DNA from 2 places in the Ralstonia sp. RRA genome. Region 1 is predicted to be linked to the other one. Evidence: predicted binding sites of a transcription regulator. Region 1 holds the regulator's gene; the other holds the start of a gene.
What was found. Region 1 encodes FNR, which switches genes on or off when oxygen is low (the NO sensors DNR and NnrR bind a similar motif). Its sites were predicted from a motif close to TTGATNNNNATCAA; they were not measured.
Positions count from the first base shown of each region.

Region 2: V6657_RS27060 (oleate hydratase) is a predicted target of FNR. The motif match lies at 949-962, and genes of this name have one in related genera.

Region 1 covers NZ_CP146091.1:1,983,026-1,991,124, reverse strand. The annotation lists gene ccoN (cytochrome-c oxidase, cbb3-type subunit I) at 33-1,490, shown strand; gene ccoO (cytochrome-c oxidase, cbb3-type subunit II) at 1,501-2,187, shown strand; gene V6657_RS09785 (cytochrome oxidase) at 2,191-2,373, shown strand; gene ccoP (cytochrome-c oxidase, cbb3-type subunit III) at 2,386-3,309, shown strand; gene ccoG (cytochrome c oxidase accessory protein CcoG) at 3,306-4,769, shown strand; gene V6657_RS09770 (FixH family protein) at 4,797-5,024, shown strand; gene V6657_RS09765 (hypothetical protein) at 5,021-5,275, shown strand; gene fnr (fumarate/nitrate reduction transcriptional regulator Fnr) at 5,305-6,033, opposite strand; gene V6657_RS09755 (sulfite exporter TauE/SafE family protein) at 6,212-6,955, shown strand; gene scpB (SMC-Scp complex subunit ScpB) at 7,439-8,099, shown strand, end outside.
Region 2 covers NZ_CP146093.1:18,037-26,135, reverse strand. The annotation lists gene ftsH (ATP-dependent zinc metalloprotease FtsH) at 1-809, opposite strand, end outside; gene V6657_RS27060 (oleate hydratase) at 1,188-2,783, shown strand; gene V6657_RS27055 (heavy-metal-associated domain-containing protein) at 3,555-3,848, shown strand; gene V6657_RS27050 (DUF2933 domain-containing protein) at 3,922-4,236, shown strand; gene V6657_RS27045 (isoprenylcysteine carboxylmethyltransferase family protein) at 4,260-4,925, shown strand; gene V6657_RS27040 (MBL fold metallo-hydrolase) at 4,942-6,306, shown strand; gene V6657_RS27035 (thymidine phosphorylase family protein) at 6,303-7,817, shown strand; gene V6657_RS27030 (ribose-phosphate pyrophosphokinase) at 7,814-8,099, shown strand, end outside.

The DNA of each region.
Region 1 (8,099 bases):
CCGCATCAAACCAACACACTCGGGGAGCAAGCATGGAATCGTCCAGCGCGTTGCAGCACACCCAGACCTTCAACTACCGCGTTGTCCGCCAGTTCTCGATCATGACGATCGTCTGGGGCATCGTCGGTATGGCGGTCGGTGCGCTGATCGCGGCCCAGTTGATCTGGCCGCAACTGAATTTTGGGGTGCCCTGGCTGACGTACGGCCGGCTGCGTCCGTTGCATACCAACGCGGTCATCTTTGCGTTTGGCGGCAGCGCGCTGTTTGCCACGTCGTACTACATCGTGCAGCGCACCTGCCAGGTGCGCCTGTTCTCTGACACGCTGGCCGCGTTTACGTTCTGGGGCTGGCAGGCGGTGATCTTGGCCGCGGCCATCACGCTGCCGCTGGGCTACACGAGCTCGAAGGAATATGCCGAGCTGGAATGGCCGATCGACATCCTCATCACAGTGGTGTGGGTGGTCTACGCGGTCGTGTTCTTCGGCACCATCATCAAGCGCAAAACCAAGCACATCTACGTGGCCAACTGGTTCTTTGGCGCGTACATCATCACCATTGCGCTGCTGCACATCGTCAACAACGCGGAGCTGCCGGTGACGATGTGGAAGTCGTATTCGGCTTACGCCGGCGTGCAGGATGCGATGGTGCAGTGGTGGTACGGCCATAACGCGGTGGGCTTCTTCCTGACCACCAGCTTCCTGGGGATGATGTACTACTTCGTGCCCAAGCAAGCGGAGCGTCCGATCTATTCGTACCGCCTGTCGATCGTCCACTTCTGGGCGCTGAACTTCACCTACATGTGGGCGGGCCCGCACCACCTGCAGTACACCGCGCTGCCGGACTGGGCACAGTCGCTGGGCATGGTGTTCTCGCTGATCCTGCTGGCGCCGTCGTGGGGCGGCATGATCAACGGGATCATGACCCTGTCGGGTGCCTGGCACAAACTGCGCACCGATCCGATCCTGAAGTTCCTGGTGGTGGCGCTGTCGTTCTACGGCATGGCGACGTTCGAAGGCTCGATGATGTCCATCAAGACCGTCAACGCGCTGTCGCACTACACCGACTGGACCATCGGCCACGTGCACTCCGGCGCGCTGGGCTGGGTGGCGATGATCACCATCGGCTCGATGTACTACATGATCCCGCGCCTGTTCGGGCAGCAGAAGATGTACAGCACGCGCCTGATCGAGGTGCACTTCTGGATCGCCACCGTTGGCGTGGTGCTCTATATCGCCGCCATGTGGGTGGCCGGCGTGATGCAGGGCCTGATGTGGCGTGCCACCGAGGCTGACGGCACGCTCACCTACAGCTTTGTCGAAGCGGTGAAGGCGACGTACCCGTTCTACATCATCCGTTTGCTGGGTGGCCTGTGCTTCCTGAGCGGGATGCTGCTGATGGCATTCAACGTGTTCAAGACCATTCAGGGCAGCAAGGCGGTGGATGCGCCGATCCCTCAACCGGCCCAGGCCCCGCTGGTCGCGGCACAGTGAGGAGACGAACATGAGCAACCAACAAAAGAGCTTCTTCTCGCACGAGACGCTGGAAAAGAACATCGGCTTGCTGATTGTGGTGACATTGGTCGTCGTCAGCATCGCCGGGTTGGTACAGATTCTGCCGCTGTTCTTCCAGCACTCCACCACCGAGCCGGTCAAGGGCATCGCACCCTATTCGCCGCTGCGGCTGGCCGGGCGCGACATCTACATCCGCGAAGGCTGCGTCGGCTGCCACTCGCAGCAAGTGCGTACGCTGCGCGCTGAGACCGAGCGCTATGGCCACTACTCGCTGGCTGGCGAATCGGTATTCGATCACCCGTTCCTGTGGGGTTCCAAGCGTACGGGGCCGGACCTGGCGCGTGTGGGTCAGCGCTATTCGGACGACTGGCACCGCATCCACCTGCGTGATCCGCGTGAGGTGGTGCCGGAATCGAACATGCCGGCCTATGCATGGCTCGCGAAGACGCCGCTCGACAGCAGCGACATCGAGAAGAAGATGCACGTGCTGCGCCAGCTCGGCGTGCCCTATACGGACGCACAAATTGCCGGTGCACGCGAGCAGCTTGCCGGCAAGACCGAGGAAGACGCCGTGGTGGCCTTTCTGCAAGGCCTGGGCGTAGAGCTGCGCAACGTGCGCGAGATGGCCGGCACCCCTGCTGATGAGTCGGCTGCCACCGTTGCCGCAAAGGAGTGAGTCATGGCCATGCTGAGTGCAATTGCCACCGCCGTCTTCCTGGTGCTGTTCGTGGGGATCAGCTGGTGGGCGTTCTCGACGCATCGTGCTGCCGCCAATGCGGAATCGGCCATGCTGCCGTTCCTGTTGCCCGATGAAGCCGAGGTCGCCGGTGCACGCGCAGACGCGTCGCGCCCACATCAATAAGGACACAAGATCATGAGCGACTTCATTTCTGAGTTCTGGGGGTACTACATCTCGGCGATTGCCCTGGTGGGTATCGCCTGGTGCATTTGGCTGCTGTTCTCGCAACGCAAGATCACGATCGCGCCCGGACAGCAAGCCGGCGACGACACTGGCCACGTGTGGGACGGTGATCTGCGCGAGCTGAACAATCCGTTGCCGCGCTGGTGGATGTGGATGTTCCTGCTGTCGTGCATCTTCGCCTTGTCATACCTGGTCCTGTATCCCGGGCTGGGTGCGTATGGTGGTGTGCTGGGTTTCTCCACGCGCGGCGAGCTGGCTTCGCAGCGCGCTGCAGCTGATGCCAAGGTGCGCCCGCTCTATGAGCGCTACGCCGGTATGGACATCAAGCAGATCGCCGCCGACCCCCAGGCACACGAGATCGGCCAGCGCCTGTTCCTGAACAACTGCGCGCAATGTCACGGCTCGGATGCGGGCGGCTCCAAGGGCTTCCCGAACCTGACCGACAGCGACTGGCTGTATGGCGGTGATCCGGAGACGATCCTCACCACCATCACCAAGGGCCGCCACGGCGTCATGCCGTCGCTGGCTGCAGTGGTGGATGCCAACCAAGCCGCCAACGTGGCCAACTACGTGCGTTCCCTGTCGGGCCTGGCCTATGACCCGATCAAAGCCGCACGTGGCGAGCCGACCTTCAAGTCGGTCTGCGCGGCATGCCATATGGCGACCGGCAAGGGCAACCAGGCGCTTGGCGCCCCCAACCTGACCGACCGCGTGTGGCTGTACGGCAGCTCCGAGGCAACCATCGTCGAGACCATCCTCAAGGGCCGCGATAACACGATGCCGGCGCACGAGAACCTGCTGTCGCCGGAGAAGATCCGCATGCTTGCGGCCTACGTGTGGGGGCTCTCGAACAACAACACGAGCGCCCAGCAATGAGCGAGCACGAACCCGGCTGGCGCCCCATGACACCTGCCGTTGCAACGGCAGGCTCGGACGACACGCCCACCGAGCAGGCGCTCTACGAAGTCCGGCGCAAGATCTATCCGCGCTCCGTGACGGGGGCGTTCGCAAGCTGGCGCGTGTGGATGGTGCTGGCCACGCAAGCCATCTTCTACGGTTTGCCGTGGTTTGAATGGAATGGGCGCCAGGCGGTGTTGTTCGACCTGGGGGCACGCAAGTTCTACCTGTTCGGACTGGTGTTGTGGCCGCAGGACGTGATCTACCTGACGGTGCTGCTGGTGCTGTCGGCGCTGGGGCTGTTCCTGTTCACGGCAGTGGCGGGGCGGCTCTTCTGCGGATACGCCTGCCCGCAGACGGTCTACACCGAAATCTTCATGTGGATCGAGCGGCATATCGAAGGCGACCGCTTTGCTCGCATCCGCCTTGACGGTGAGCGCTGGAGCCTGCGCAAGCTGCGCCTCAAGGCGGCCAAGCATTCGGCCTGGGTGATGATCGCGTTGTGGACGGGCTTCACCTTCGTCGGCTTCTTCACGCCGATCCGTGAACTCGGCATGGAGACATGGACGCTGTCGCTCGGGCCGTGGCAGACCTTCTGGATGCTGTTCTACGCGTTCGCCACCTGGGGCAACGCCGGCTTCCTGCGTGAGCAGGTGTGCCTCTACATGTGCCCGTACGCTCGCTTCCAGAGCGTGATGGTCGACCCAGACACCTACGTCGTCACCTACGACACGCAGCGCGGCGAGCCGCGCGGCAGCCGCTCGCGCAGTGCAGACTTCGCGGCGCAGGGGCTCGGTTCGTGCGTGGATTGCAGCATCTGCGTGCAGGTGTGCCCGACCGGCATCGACATCCGTCAGGGCTTGCAGTACGAGTGCATCGGCTGCGGCGCCTGCATTGACGCCTGCGATCAGGTGATGGACAAGATGCGCTACCCGCGCGGCCTGATCCGTTACACCTCCGAGCGCGCGATGCACGACCGGCTCACCCCGAAAGAGGCGCGGCGCCATCTGCTGCGTCCGCGCGTGCTGATCTATGCCAGCATCATGCTGGTGCTCATCACGGGCTTCATCGTTGCGTTGACGATGCGCCAGCCGCTCAAGGTGGACGTGATTCGCGATCGTGGTGCGCTGGCGCGCGAGGTGGACGGCGGCAAGATCGAGAACGTCTATCGCCTGCAGTTGATGAATGCCTCCGAGCAACCTGTGCGCGTGACCATCACGGCGGAAGGACTGCCGCAGCTGGAAGTGCAGGGCGGACGCGGTGAATCGACCACGCTTGAGTTGGCACCGGCAGCCAACCGCCTGTTGCCGATCCGCGTGCGCCGTCCCGCAGACGACGTGGGAGCCGGATCGCACAAGATCCGTTTTGTAATCCAGGCAGACAGCGGTAGCGAAAGCCTCGTGCTGCGCGAGCCGTCGAGTTTCATCGTGCCGCGCTGATGCGGTTTTTTAGAACAGGAGACACAGATGCAGGCAATGCAATCTTCCGCTCCGGCCCGGCCATGGTGGCGCGAGCCCTGGCCGTGGCTGCTGATGGCCGGCCCCTTCGTCGCCATGATCGGATGCGGTGTCACCATCTGGTTAGCCGTGTCGCATCCGGATCCCGTCATTCATGACAACGTCGTGCGGCGCGGCTTGGTCGTCGAGAAGCCCGTCTCCGTGCCGGCCCATGCCGCCCACGGGGAGGTCCAATGAAACGCCGCCTGCTGATGTGGATTCTCTGGCCTGCGTTTCTATGCGCGGCGCTGGCCGAGCTGGTCGTGTTTGCGGTGGTGGACCCGGCGGATCTGCGCTTCTTCGGAGAACAGATTGCCGTGTCGGCCGAGGCGGTCTACACGGTGTCGTTCTTTGTGTTCTGGTTGCTGTGCGGACTGTCGAGCGCACTCACGCTGTACGTGTCGCCGGGCATCGGCAAGCTGGAGGCGCACGAGCATCCGCTCGTGTGAGCGGATGTCGTCTTGGAAGGTGGGCGGGTTTAGCTGGCCTGGCCGCTCATCACCTGGCGCAGGCCTGCCATGTCGATGAGCTTGACGTGGCGCTGGCGGATCTGGATCAGGCCGGCCTCAGCAAAACGCGAGAACAGGCGGCTCACGGTTTCGAGCTTCAGGCCCAGATAGCTGCCCAGTTCTTCACGGCTCATGCGCAGCACGAACTCGGTCGACGAATACCCGCGCTGAGCTGAGCGTTTGGACAGGTTGAGCAGGAAAGCGGCAAGGCGTTCTTCAGCGCGCATCGAGCCGAGCGTCAGCAGCATGTGGTGATCCTGCGAGATCTCCTTGCTCATGATGCGCAAGAACTGGTGCTGCAGAGAGGGCAGCCGGCGCGAGAGCTGTTGCAGTTGGTCGTAACGCACCACGCAGACTTCGGTGTCTTCCAGCGCGGTGGCATCCGACACGTGGCACATGTCGCCAATGCCGTCGAGCCCGACGATCTCGCCGGGCAAATGGAAGCCGGTGATCTGGTGGCGCCCGTCTTCCAGCGTGAGATGTGTCTTGAGCGTGCCGAAGCGGATGCCGTACACGGCTTCGAGCGGCTCACCGAGGGCGTAGAGCGTCTGGCCTTTCTTGATGCGGATGCGCTCGGCAACCAACTCATCCATCTTGCGCACGTCTTCCGAATTCATGCCCACCGGCAGACAGATCTGGCCGAGTACGCAAGTGGAACAACGGGAAGCTTGGTCGGTGAGTGCGATTCGTGTGAGCACAGGGGGCGAGTGAATTTCGAGTAAGTGAAATGAGAAATTCTTGTGATGCAACCGCGGCCTATTATAGCGGCCGCCATGCTGATATCGGATTGTTCCGATAACGTGAATTGCGCGAAATGCACGGAATTCCCGTCAGCAAAACACTAACTTTGGTCCATATCAAAAGAGCGTCAAAAAGATGAATGTTGCCGCGCTCGTAAGCGTTTTTTTGATCGCATTGCTCGGCGGTGTGCATTGCTTGGCAATGTGCAGCGGCATCGCGTTGGCGGCTGAACGCGGGCAGGTGCCGGTGCGCATCGTTTCGCGTCGCAGGCTGGCATTCGAGCAGACGGTCATGCATGCCGGGCGCATCAGTATGTACGCGGTGTTGGGGGCCATCATGGGTGCGCTCGGTGCCACGGTTTGGCGCCAGCAGTGGCTGCCGATTCAACGCGGATTGTTTGCATTCGCCAGCGCTTTGCTGCTCGCCTATGGCCTGCTGCTGGTTGTGCGGACCACGGGTGATGCATGGCGCAATCCTTGGCTGGAACGCGTGCTGGGTTACTTTGCCGGCGTCCTGTCGAAAATGGGGGCGCGACTGGGTGAAAATCTGCGCCACAGCCCACCATTGGTGCGGCGCTATGTCACGGGTTTGGCATGGGGGCTGGTACCGTGCGGCATGATTTACGGGGCGCTGGCCGTTGCGTTGTTGGCGGGCAACGCGGCATCGGGGGCGGTTGTGATGCTGGCGTTTGGTCTGGGTACCTTGCCAAATCTGCTGATGATGTCCGGATTGGCAGGCTGGATGCGGGGGCTGTCTCGCCAAAAGTGGGCGCGTGGCGCGGCGGGTGCCGCCATTGCCGCCTTTGGCGTGTGGGGGCTGGTCTGCGCTGCGTGGCTGCCGGAGATGCTCAACGCACACGGTTTCTGCCTGGTGCTGTAGCCGTTTGAATCGCCCGCAGATCGCCATCTGGCCTGGGGCGGCGCACTAAGGCATCTTCCCGGTTGCGGCACCGCAGGAAATTGCCCTACAATCAAACACAATTCGACTCGCCCACCGCGCAGATCAACAATCCCAAGCGACGCCATCCAGCGCAAAAGCCGCAGAAATGCCGCCCTGGACAGTCGATTCGGGCAGGGTGCCAGTCTTCGTTGGCAGCCGTCCGGTGCAGTATCCGTCCCCATGGCGGCGGAAGAAATTGCCCTTGTGGTGCCTGACCGGCACCGGATCAACTCGCTCCTCCGGCCCTTTTTGCGGGCACAGCCACTGCGTTTCGGTGCAAGGCCGCAAGTCCATGCGGTTATCGCGCGCCGGGCCCGGGCGGGCAACAGCATTCAGACATGCCGCGTGCGTCGCGGCGGGACGACAAACCTCAAGCGTGACGGCCAGCTGCCGGACGCGAGCAATGACGAGCCGCTCAACCGAATGAATACCCAAGAGGCGAAAATCGTCCTCGAGACCGCGCTGATCTGCGCGCAGGACCCTTTGCGAGTCAATGACTTACGCAAGCTGTTCGACGAAGATGTTTCTGCGGACACCATCCGCGTGCTGCTTGAAGAGCTGCGCCAGGACTGGCTCAACCGCGGTGTCGAACTGGTAGCGCTGGCTTCGGGCTGGCGCCTGCAGAGCCGCCCTGAGATGCGCGTGTATCTGGATCGCCTGCACCCGGAAAAACCGCCCAAGTACTCGCGCGCGGTGATGGAAACGCTGGCGATCATCTCGTATCGCCAGCCGGTCACGCGCGGCGATATTGAAGATATTCGCGGCGTCACGGTCAACACGCAGGTCATCAAGCAGATTGAGGATCGGGGCTGGATCGAGGTGATTGGTCATCGCGATGTGCCGGGCCGCCCGGCGCTGTATGCCACCACCAAGCAGTTTCTGGATGACCTCGGGCTGCGCTCGCTGGATGAGCTGCCGCCGCTCGAAGATGCCCGTGCCCAGGCGCAGGCAAGCCTGCTGGACCAGGGCGCAATCGAGTTCGAGGGCGGGGCGATCGTGGTGCAGGAATTGACTGCGCTGGTCAACGATGCACCGGCGGGCGAGGGCGCTCAGGCGCCTTCTGCCGACGCAACCGAACCGCTGG
Region 2 (8,099 bases), on a different replicon from region 1:
ATGAAGATGATGCAGGGGGCTTTGGTTTCGGCTTGCTTAAAGAGATCGCGGACCCGTGCTGCACCCACACCAACGAACATCTCGACGAAGTCGGAGCCGCTCATGCTGAAGAATGGCACGCCGGCTTCGCCTGCCACGGCCTTTGCCAATAAGGTCTTGCCAGTGCCCGGGGCCCCAACCAGCAGCACGCCCTTGGGAATTTTTCCGCCCAGGCGCTGGTACCGCTGAGGATCTTTCAGGAAGCTAACAATCTCCGACAGCTCCTCCTTGGCTTCGTCGATTCCAGCCACGTCGGCAAAAGTCACGCCGGTCTCCTTTTGCATGTAGACCTTTGCCTTGCTCTTGCCAATTTCCATCATGCTGCCGGCGGCGCCGCCCACGCGCTTGATGAGAAAGCTCCAGATACCGAAAAAGATGACGGCCGGCACAACCCACGAGAGGATCGTGCTCAGCCATTTGTTGTCGGGCTGCCCGACGAAGCGCACCTTTGCCGCTTCGAGCTCCTGCACCAGCTCAGGATCGGCCACTCGAAGCGTGGAGAAGGCGTGGTCGCCCTTTGCCTCTCGGCGGATTTCCTCGATCTGCTGCTTGGCAAGGAGATTGTCGATACCTTCTGTCGAGAAGGTTCCGCTGATAGCCTGCTCACCAATAGCCACGTCCTTGAGCTTGCCAGCCTTCAGTAGGACCTTGAAATCGCTGTATGGGATCGTCTCGACATGCCCCGACACGAAGAGCGTCTGGATTGCAAGCATGGCCAGTATGGTCACGAGCACGTACCAGAGGGAGAACTGTTGCTGTCGCGGTTCCATGGGATTCTTCTCCAAGTCGACCTTATTGAAAGTGAGTCTGGTCTCCAATGCTGGGAAGGTTGGTGGGCGGCCTGGGTAGGCGCCGGACAACCGCGCATTGGTATGCGTTCCCAGTATTGACGCTTGGAAATCGCCGAGGTTGACCTTCATCAACCCGCGACATTGGGGCCGCGCGCGCGGGCGCAAGCGCCGTGGCTTCTCCATGGTTGTGCCCAGCCGATAGGGGATGTGTCGCGGAAAGCAAACATGACAAATCCATTACGGCGGCATGAGACTCAACAGCAACTTGCGCTGGCGCAAAGTATCGATCGCATACCCACCTAAAGTATTCCCAAGTCGCGTTGCTCATTGAGCATCCACACAGAATCAGAGGATTCCATGGCTGAGGTAACGAAGAACGAGCACCGTAGCGCATACCTGGTTGGCAGCGGCATTGCGTCATTGTCGGCTGCCGTGCTGCTGATTCGCGACGCAGGCTTCAAGGGGGAGAACATCCACATCTTGGAGGAACAGCAGGTGGCCGGTGGTGCGCTCGATGGCTCCGGTGATCCGCACAAAGGCTATGTAACTCGGGGCGGTCGCATGTTCACCGAAGAGACTTATGTCTGTCTGTGGAACGTGCTCGACAGCATTCCGTCGCTGGATGATCCGAAAATCAGTGTCAAGCAGCAGGCCTGGGCCTTCAACGCCGAATGGCGCTCGGATTCACACGCCCGGCTGATCGACGGGCAACGCCGTATCCTCGACGCTGCCGATCTGGGTTTCAACCTCCATGACCGGTTGGAGATCATGCGATTGCTGGCCACGCCAGAAGGGCTGCTGCATACGCTTCGCATTGAGGACTGTTTCTCGCCGCACTTCTTCGAGACCAACTTCTGGGCCATGTGGCGTACGACCTTCGCCTTCCAGAACTGGCACAGCGCGATCGAACTCAAACGCTATATGTTGCGCTTCTTGCAGGAGTTCCCGCGTATCCACACGTTGGCCGGCGTACGGCGCACGCCGCTGAACCAGTATGACGCGATCGTGCGGCCGATGGAGCAATGGCTGAAACAGCAGGGTGTGGTGTTCGAATATGGCACAAAGGTGGAGGATGTCGACTTTGTTGAAACCGGTGACGGCCGGCGAATTGGACTGCTGCGCGTGGTGCGCGGCGGACAGCCGATGGCCTATGACGTGCGGCAAGAGGATCTGGTGCTCATCACCATCGGCTCGATGACCGCCGACGCGTCTTATGGGGACGACCACCATGCACCGGAACTGGTGCGCGACAAACGCGATGGCGCCTGGACTCTGTGGGAGACCATGGCCCGTAAGGAACCTGGGCTCGGGCGGCCGAATGCGTTCTGTGGCAACGTCGACGAAAGCAAGTGGGAGTCGTTCACCTTGACGATGCGCAGCCCGGCGCTTGTGCACCGGATTGAGACCTTTACCGGCAATGCGCCAGGCACCGGCGGTCTGATGACGTTCAAGGATTCGAGTTGGCTGATGTCGATCGTCGTGCCTCACGCGCCGCACTTCGCCGGACAGCCGAAAGACATGTACACCCTGTGGGGCTACGGGCTCTTCGTGGACAACAAGGGCGATTACATCGACAAGACGATGGCCCAGGCAACCGGCCAGGAAATCCTCACCGAGCTGCTGCACCATTTGCATTGCGAGGACATTCTTGACGAGGTCTGTCGTACCACCACTGTGATCCCGGTGATGATGCCGTACATCACCAGCGAATTTGAGCGCCGCGAGCCTTCGGATCGGCCGCCAGTGATCCCGCACGGAGCGAAGAACTTCGCGCTGCTTGGGCAGTATGTTGAGATCCCTCAGGACGTAGTGTTCACCGTCGAATATTCGGTTCGCGGCGCGATGCACGCGGTTTATGGGCTGCTGGGCTTGAAGAACGAGATCCCGGCCATTTACCACGGGATTGCTGACCCAGGCGCTGCGTTTGCGGGCCTGAAGACGTTGTTGAGTTGAACCGTCGGACGGTTTACGGTTGATTTGTATCAACCGGAGGTTGGACATCCGCGCCTAGGCTGACTCTGTGTGACCGTTCCTCTCTTTGGGCAGAAATCATGTTCTTCCACTCCCGACATCTACGCCGCTGGGCAGCTCAAATGCTACTGGTGTGGCTGTTGGGTCTGGCCGTCGGCATCGCAAACGCGTGCGCTGTCGCGGATGCAGGTAAGGCCGCAGCGCCGGCATCTGGCCACGTGTCAGCCCACAGTCATGGACACCATGCGGATGCCGACGATGATGGCTGTGACGATAGCGGCAAGATTGCCTGCCACAGCTTCTGCGAAAAGTCCTCAACCAGCATTCCCCGTGTGCTGTCGGATCATGACAAGCCTCTCATTCCGGTGGCCGTGCCATTACCGATGAGCATGGCATCCACGCCGGAGGTGGACCGCTGCAGTGTGCACCGTCAGTCCAATCCCCGGCCAGCGGACAAGTTCGCGTCTATACCAATCGTCTTCCTCCGGTTGACGCTATAGCGCTCTGTCGCTGTTTGGCAGTGCGCGGCTTTGTCTTACGTATCGCCTTGACGCGCATCCAGTGCGGACACCGCCAAAGGTGCGTTGCAACACGCCGTTCCATCGTCAATGCACTGAACAAAAGCGGCCTTGGTCGGCATTCGCCCCGAGCGTCTCGATTGCGTTCTTTCTCTACTGCCGGAAAGTGTCTGGCGCTGTGTTGAACGCAGTCGCAGTGAGATTTTCAACGTCACCTCCTAAAAGGATTTCTTCCATGGACACTATCGAACTGAAGATCAAGGGCATGAGCTGCGGCTCCTGCGTCTCGTCGGTTACTCATGCACTGCAGCGAGTGCCTGGTGTGGATGCCGTCGACGTGGATCTGGCGCGCGGTATCGCGCGCGTCAGCGGTAACGCCCAGGCCGCGCCCGCAATGCTGGCCGCGCTGGCAGCAGCCGGTTACGAAGCCGAGTCGCTTAGCACTGGCGCCGGAGCGAAGACGGAGCATGCCCACCATGGTGACGTCCCAACCGGCACTGCTCACAAGAGCGGTGGATGCTGCCACTGATAGACCGCTAGGAGGGGCGGCCGGGCAGTGCACCGATCGGCGTCCCTAACCTTGACCTTGCGAAGGAGTTCTCATGTCGTCGCTTCGATCTCTCTCCAGGCACCGCCAGTCGGGCCGCATCGGTTCAGGGGCCATCTTCATTGCGTTTGCGTTGATTGCCCTGTTCTTCCTGTTCACCGAGCACCGGGCACATCTGTTCGGCTGGTTGCCGTTTCTTCTACTGCTGGCTTGTCCGCTGCTGCACCTCTTCCACGGGCACGGTGGCCATGGAGGGCACGCAGGTCACGAGGACCAGCCGCGCGGTTCCGATTCCGGAAGTAGCCGCCCATCGGGGTCGACGGCCAGCGAACAACCGCCCGTTCAGGGCGCTCAGCATCACCACCACTAAGTTCTTCTCAGAGGAGCGCCATCATGGACCAATCGACACCTCCCGCCTATGGCTTATGGTCGCTGGTAATCATCAATTCCCTCGTTTTCATCATCTTCGCGTTCAGCTTCGCCAAGCCACAAAGCCCGCGCGACTGGCGTTCGTTTGGCGCGTTCTCTGCGTTCCTGGTGGCGCTATTCACCGAGATGTACGGCTTCCCGCTGACGATCTACCTCCTGTCGGGTTGGCTGAGCGCGAAGTTCCCCGGCGTGAATTTCATGTCGCATGACGCTGGCCACCTGCTGGAGGTGATGTTCGGCTGGCGCGCCAATCCGCATTTCGGGCCGTTCCATCTGCTGAGCGCTATCTTCATCGGCGGTGGCTTTTGGCTATTGTCGGCCGCTTGGGCGGTGCTTTACCACAACCAGCGGAGCCATACGCTGGCGACCACCGGCGCCTACTCCCGTATCCGGCATCCGCAGTATGTGGGCTTCGTTTTGATCATGTTCGGTTTTCTACTGCAGTGGCCGACCATCCTGACACTGCTGATGTTCCCAGTGCTGGTGGTCATGTACGTGCGTTTGGCCATTACGGAAGAGAAGTGGGCGGAGCGCGAATTTGGGGAGGAGTGGGCGCACTATGCGTCGCACACCCCGCGGTTCATCCCGAATTTTGGCGACAAGCAAGCGGATCGCCACCACCACGCATGACAAAAAGGGGGAGGCGATGAAGCTCAGTTTTCACGGTGCGGCCGGCACAGTGACCGGCTCAAAGTATTTGGTGGAGCATCAGGGGCAGCGCCTGCTGGTTGATTGCGGGTTGTTCCAGGGCTACAAGCAGTTGCGATTGCTGAACTGGGAGCCGTTGCCGTTCAGCGCCGCCGACATCGATGCGGTGGTGCTGACACACTCCCATCTGGACCATGCCGGTGCGTTACCGTTGCTCGTGAAACAGGGCTTCCGGGGCCGGATTCTGGCGACGCCCTCGACAATCGAACTATGCGGTCTGCTGTTGCCCGACAGCGGGAGAATCCAGGAGGAGGACGCCGCCTATGCGAACCGGCATCACACCTCCAAGCACGCCACGGCTTTGCCGCTGTACACGGAGGACGACGCACGTCGCGCAATGGAACAGTTGCACCGATTGCCTTTCGACCAGTGTGTGGACGTCGTCCCCGACGTTACGGTGACCTTGCGCCCGGCTGGGCATATTCTCGGCGCGGCCTCGGCCGAACTGACAGCGGGGCAGACGACAGTGCTGTTCTCCGGAGACGTTGGCCGCCCCGACGACCCGGTGATGCGTGCGCCTGCGCCGGCTCCCAAGGCAGACTACATCGTTGTCGAATCGACTTATGGGGACCGGCTACACGAACCGGTACCCAATGCGCAGGCCGTGCTCGGTGAGGCGATTGCTCGCACAGCACACCGTGGCGGCATGGTCGTGATTCCGGCGTTTGCGGTGGGGCGTGCACAGTTGCTGCTGCATTTGATCCACAAGCTGAAGCAACAGGGCGCGATTCCAGACCTGCCTGTTTTTCTCGACAGCCCGATGGCAATAGATGCAACCGAGATCTATCACCGCCATCACGCCGAACATAAGCTGTCGCTCGAAGATTGCCTCGGGATGTACAAAGCTGCGCGCATGATCAGGACCCCGGAGGAATCGCGGGCGCTGGCTGGGCTGGCCCTCCCGGCTGTGATCATCTCGGCCAGCGGCATGGCCACCGGCGGCCGCGTGCTGCACCATCTGAAGCATCTGGCGCCGGACCGGCGCAACACCATCATCCTGGCCGGTTATCAGGCTGGGGGGACACGCGGCGCGCGGCTGCAGGCTGGTGAGCGAAGCCTGCGCATTCACGGTGAGGACGTCGCCGTGCGTGCCGAAGTGATTTCACTGCAGGGCATGTCGGCGCATGCCGATGCAAGCCAATTGATCGAGTGGCTGGGCAGTGCGCCAGCGGCGCCGCGCTCGGTGTTCGTCACCCATGGCGAGCCGGGGCCGGCTGATGCGATGCGCCAGCGCATCGAGCGGGAACTTGGGTGGTCCGCCAGCGTTCCGTTGTTGGGACAGCACGTGGAGTTCGATGTATGAGGAACCCTCGCCACAGGGCAAGTCTTGCCGTGCGTCGGATGGGCATCGAGACGCAGCAGGAATATGTCGTCTACATGCATCGAGACTGCCATGTTTGCCGCTCCGAGGGTTTCGAGGCGCAGACGCGAGTACTGATTAGCCTGAACGGACGCTCGATCATCGCCACGCTGAACGTTGTCGATCCGACCTTGCTGGAGTTGGGGGAGGCGGCGCTTTCGAACAGCGCGTGGCGAGCGCTGGCGCCCGCGCCGGGCGACCGGATCACGATCTCGCATGCCCCGACGCTGGACTCAATGAGCCAGGTGCGGGCGAAGATCTACGGCCACAGGCTCGACGCGTCGGCTCTGGACTCGATCATTAGTGACGTCGCCGCTGGCAGCTACCCTGGGACACATATCGCCGCTTTTCTAAGCGCCTGCGCCGGCGGGCGGATGGATTTGCAGGAGACGATCGATCTGACGCGAGCGATGCTGGCCGCGGGCAAGCGGCTCGACTGGGGGCATGCACCGATCGCGGACAAGCACTGTGTGGGTGGATTGCCGGGAAACCGCACGACGCCGATTGTCGTGTCGATCATCACCGCGGCCGGGCTCACGATGCCGAAGACGTCGTCAAGGGCCATTACCTCGCCGGCTGGCACCGCCGACGTGATCGAAACGATGACGCCGGTGGCGCTCGATTTGGAGCAGATGCGCCGCGTTGTCCAACGCGAGGGCGGCTGCTTTGTCTGGGGAGGCTCGCTGGCGCTCAGCCCGGCCGACGACATGTTGATCCGCGTCGAGCGCCCGCTGGACCTCGACAGCGACGCGCAGCTCGTGGCATCTGTGCTGTCGAAGAAGATCGCTGCCGGCGCTACCCACTCCGTGATCGATGTGCCGGTCGGGCCGACCGCCAAGGTGCGCAGTGACGCAGACTACGAGTGCCTGAAGCAAATGCTGGAGCAGGTAGCGCAGGCCTTTGATTTGCACTTGCAGGTAGTGCGTACGGACGGGACGCAGCCGGTGGGCCGTGGCATTGGTCCCTCACTGGAGGCGCACGACGTGCTGGCAGTCCTTCAGCGTGCCGAGCGCGCGCCCGAGGATCTGAGCGTGCGCGCTGTCGCATTGGCTGGACAACTGTTGGAATTTTGCGGTCACAGCGAGCCGGGTACTGGCGTCTTGGTCGCTCAGCGGTTGCTTGATAGCGGCGCCGCGTGGGCCAAATTCCAGGCGATCTGCAAAGCGCAAGGGGGCTTACGCGAGCCGCAGCGGGCGCGGCTACGCGAGCCTGTGCTGGCCGAACGTGACGGGATGGTACGTGAGATCGACAGCCGGCGGTTGGCTCGCGTGGCCAAGCTCGCCGGGGCACCGAAGGCACCCGCTGCCGGGCTCGAACTGCATGTCAAGCTGGGGGATCGCGTCGAGCGAGGTATGCCGCTGTTCACCGTGCATGCCGAAGCGCTCGGCGAGTTGGACTACGCGTTCGACTACCTGGAGGCTCACCCGCTGATCGATGTGGGAGATTCGAGATGACGCCACTGATTTTTGCCATGCCGGGCAATGAAGCGATGGCAGAGAAGCTGGCTTCGGCGTTGGGCGCAGAGCGCGGGACTACGACGGTGCGGCGCTTTCCGGATGGAGAGTCGTATGTGCGGGTGGAGTCTGCCGTGGAGGGGCGGCGGGTCGCCATCGTCTGCACGCTAGACCGGCCGGACGACAAGCTGATTCCGTTGCTGCTGTTGGCGGCGGCCGCCCGGGAGAACGGTGCGACCGACGTTGGTCTGGTCGCACCTTACCTCGCCTACATGCGACAGG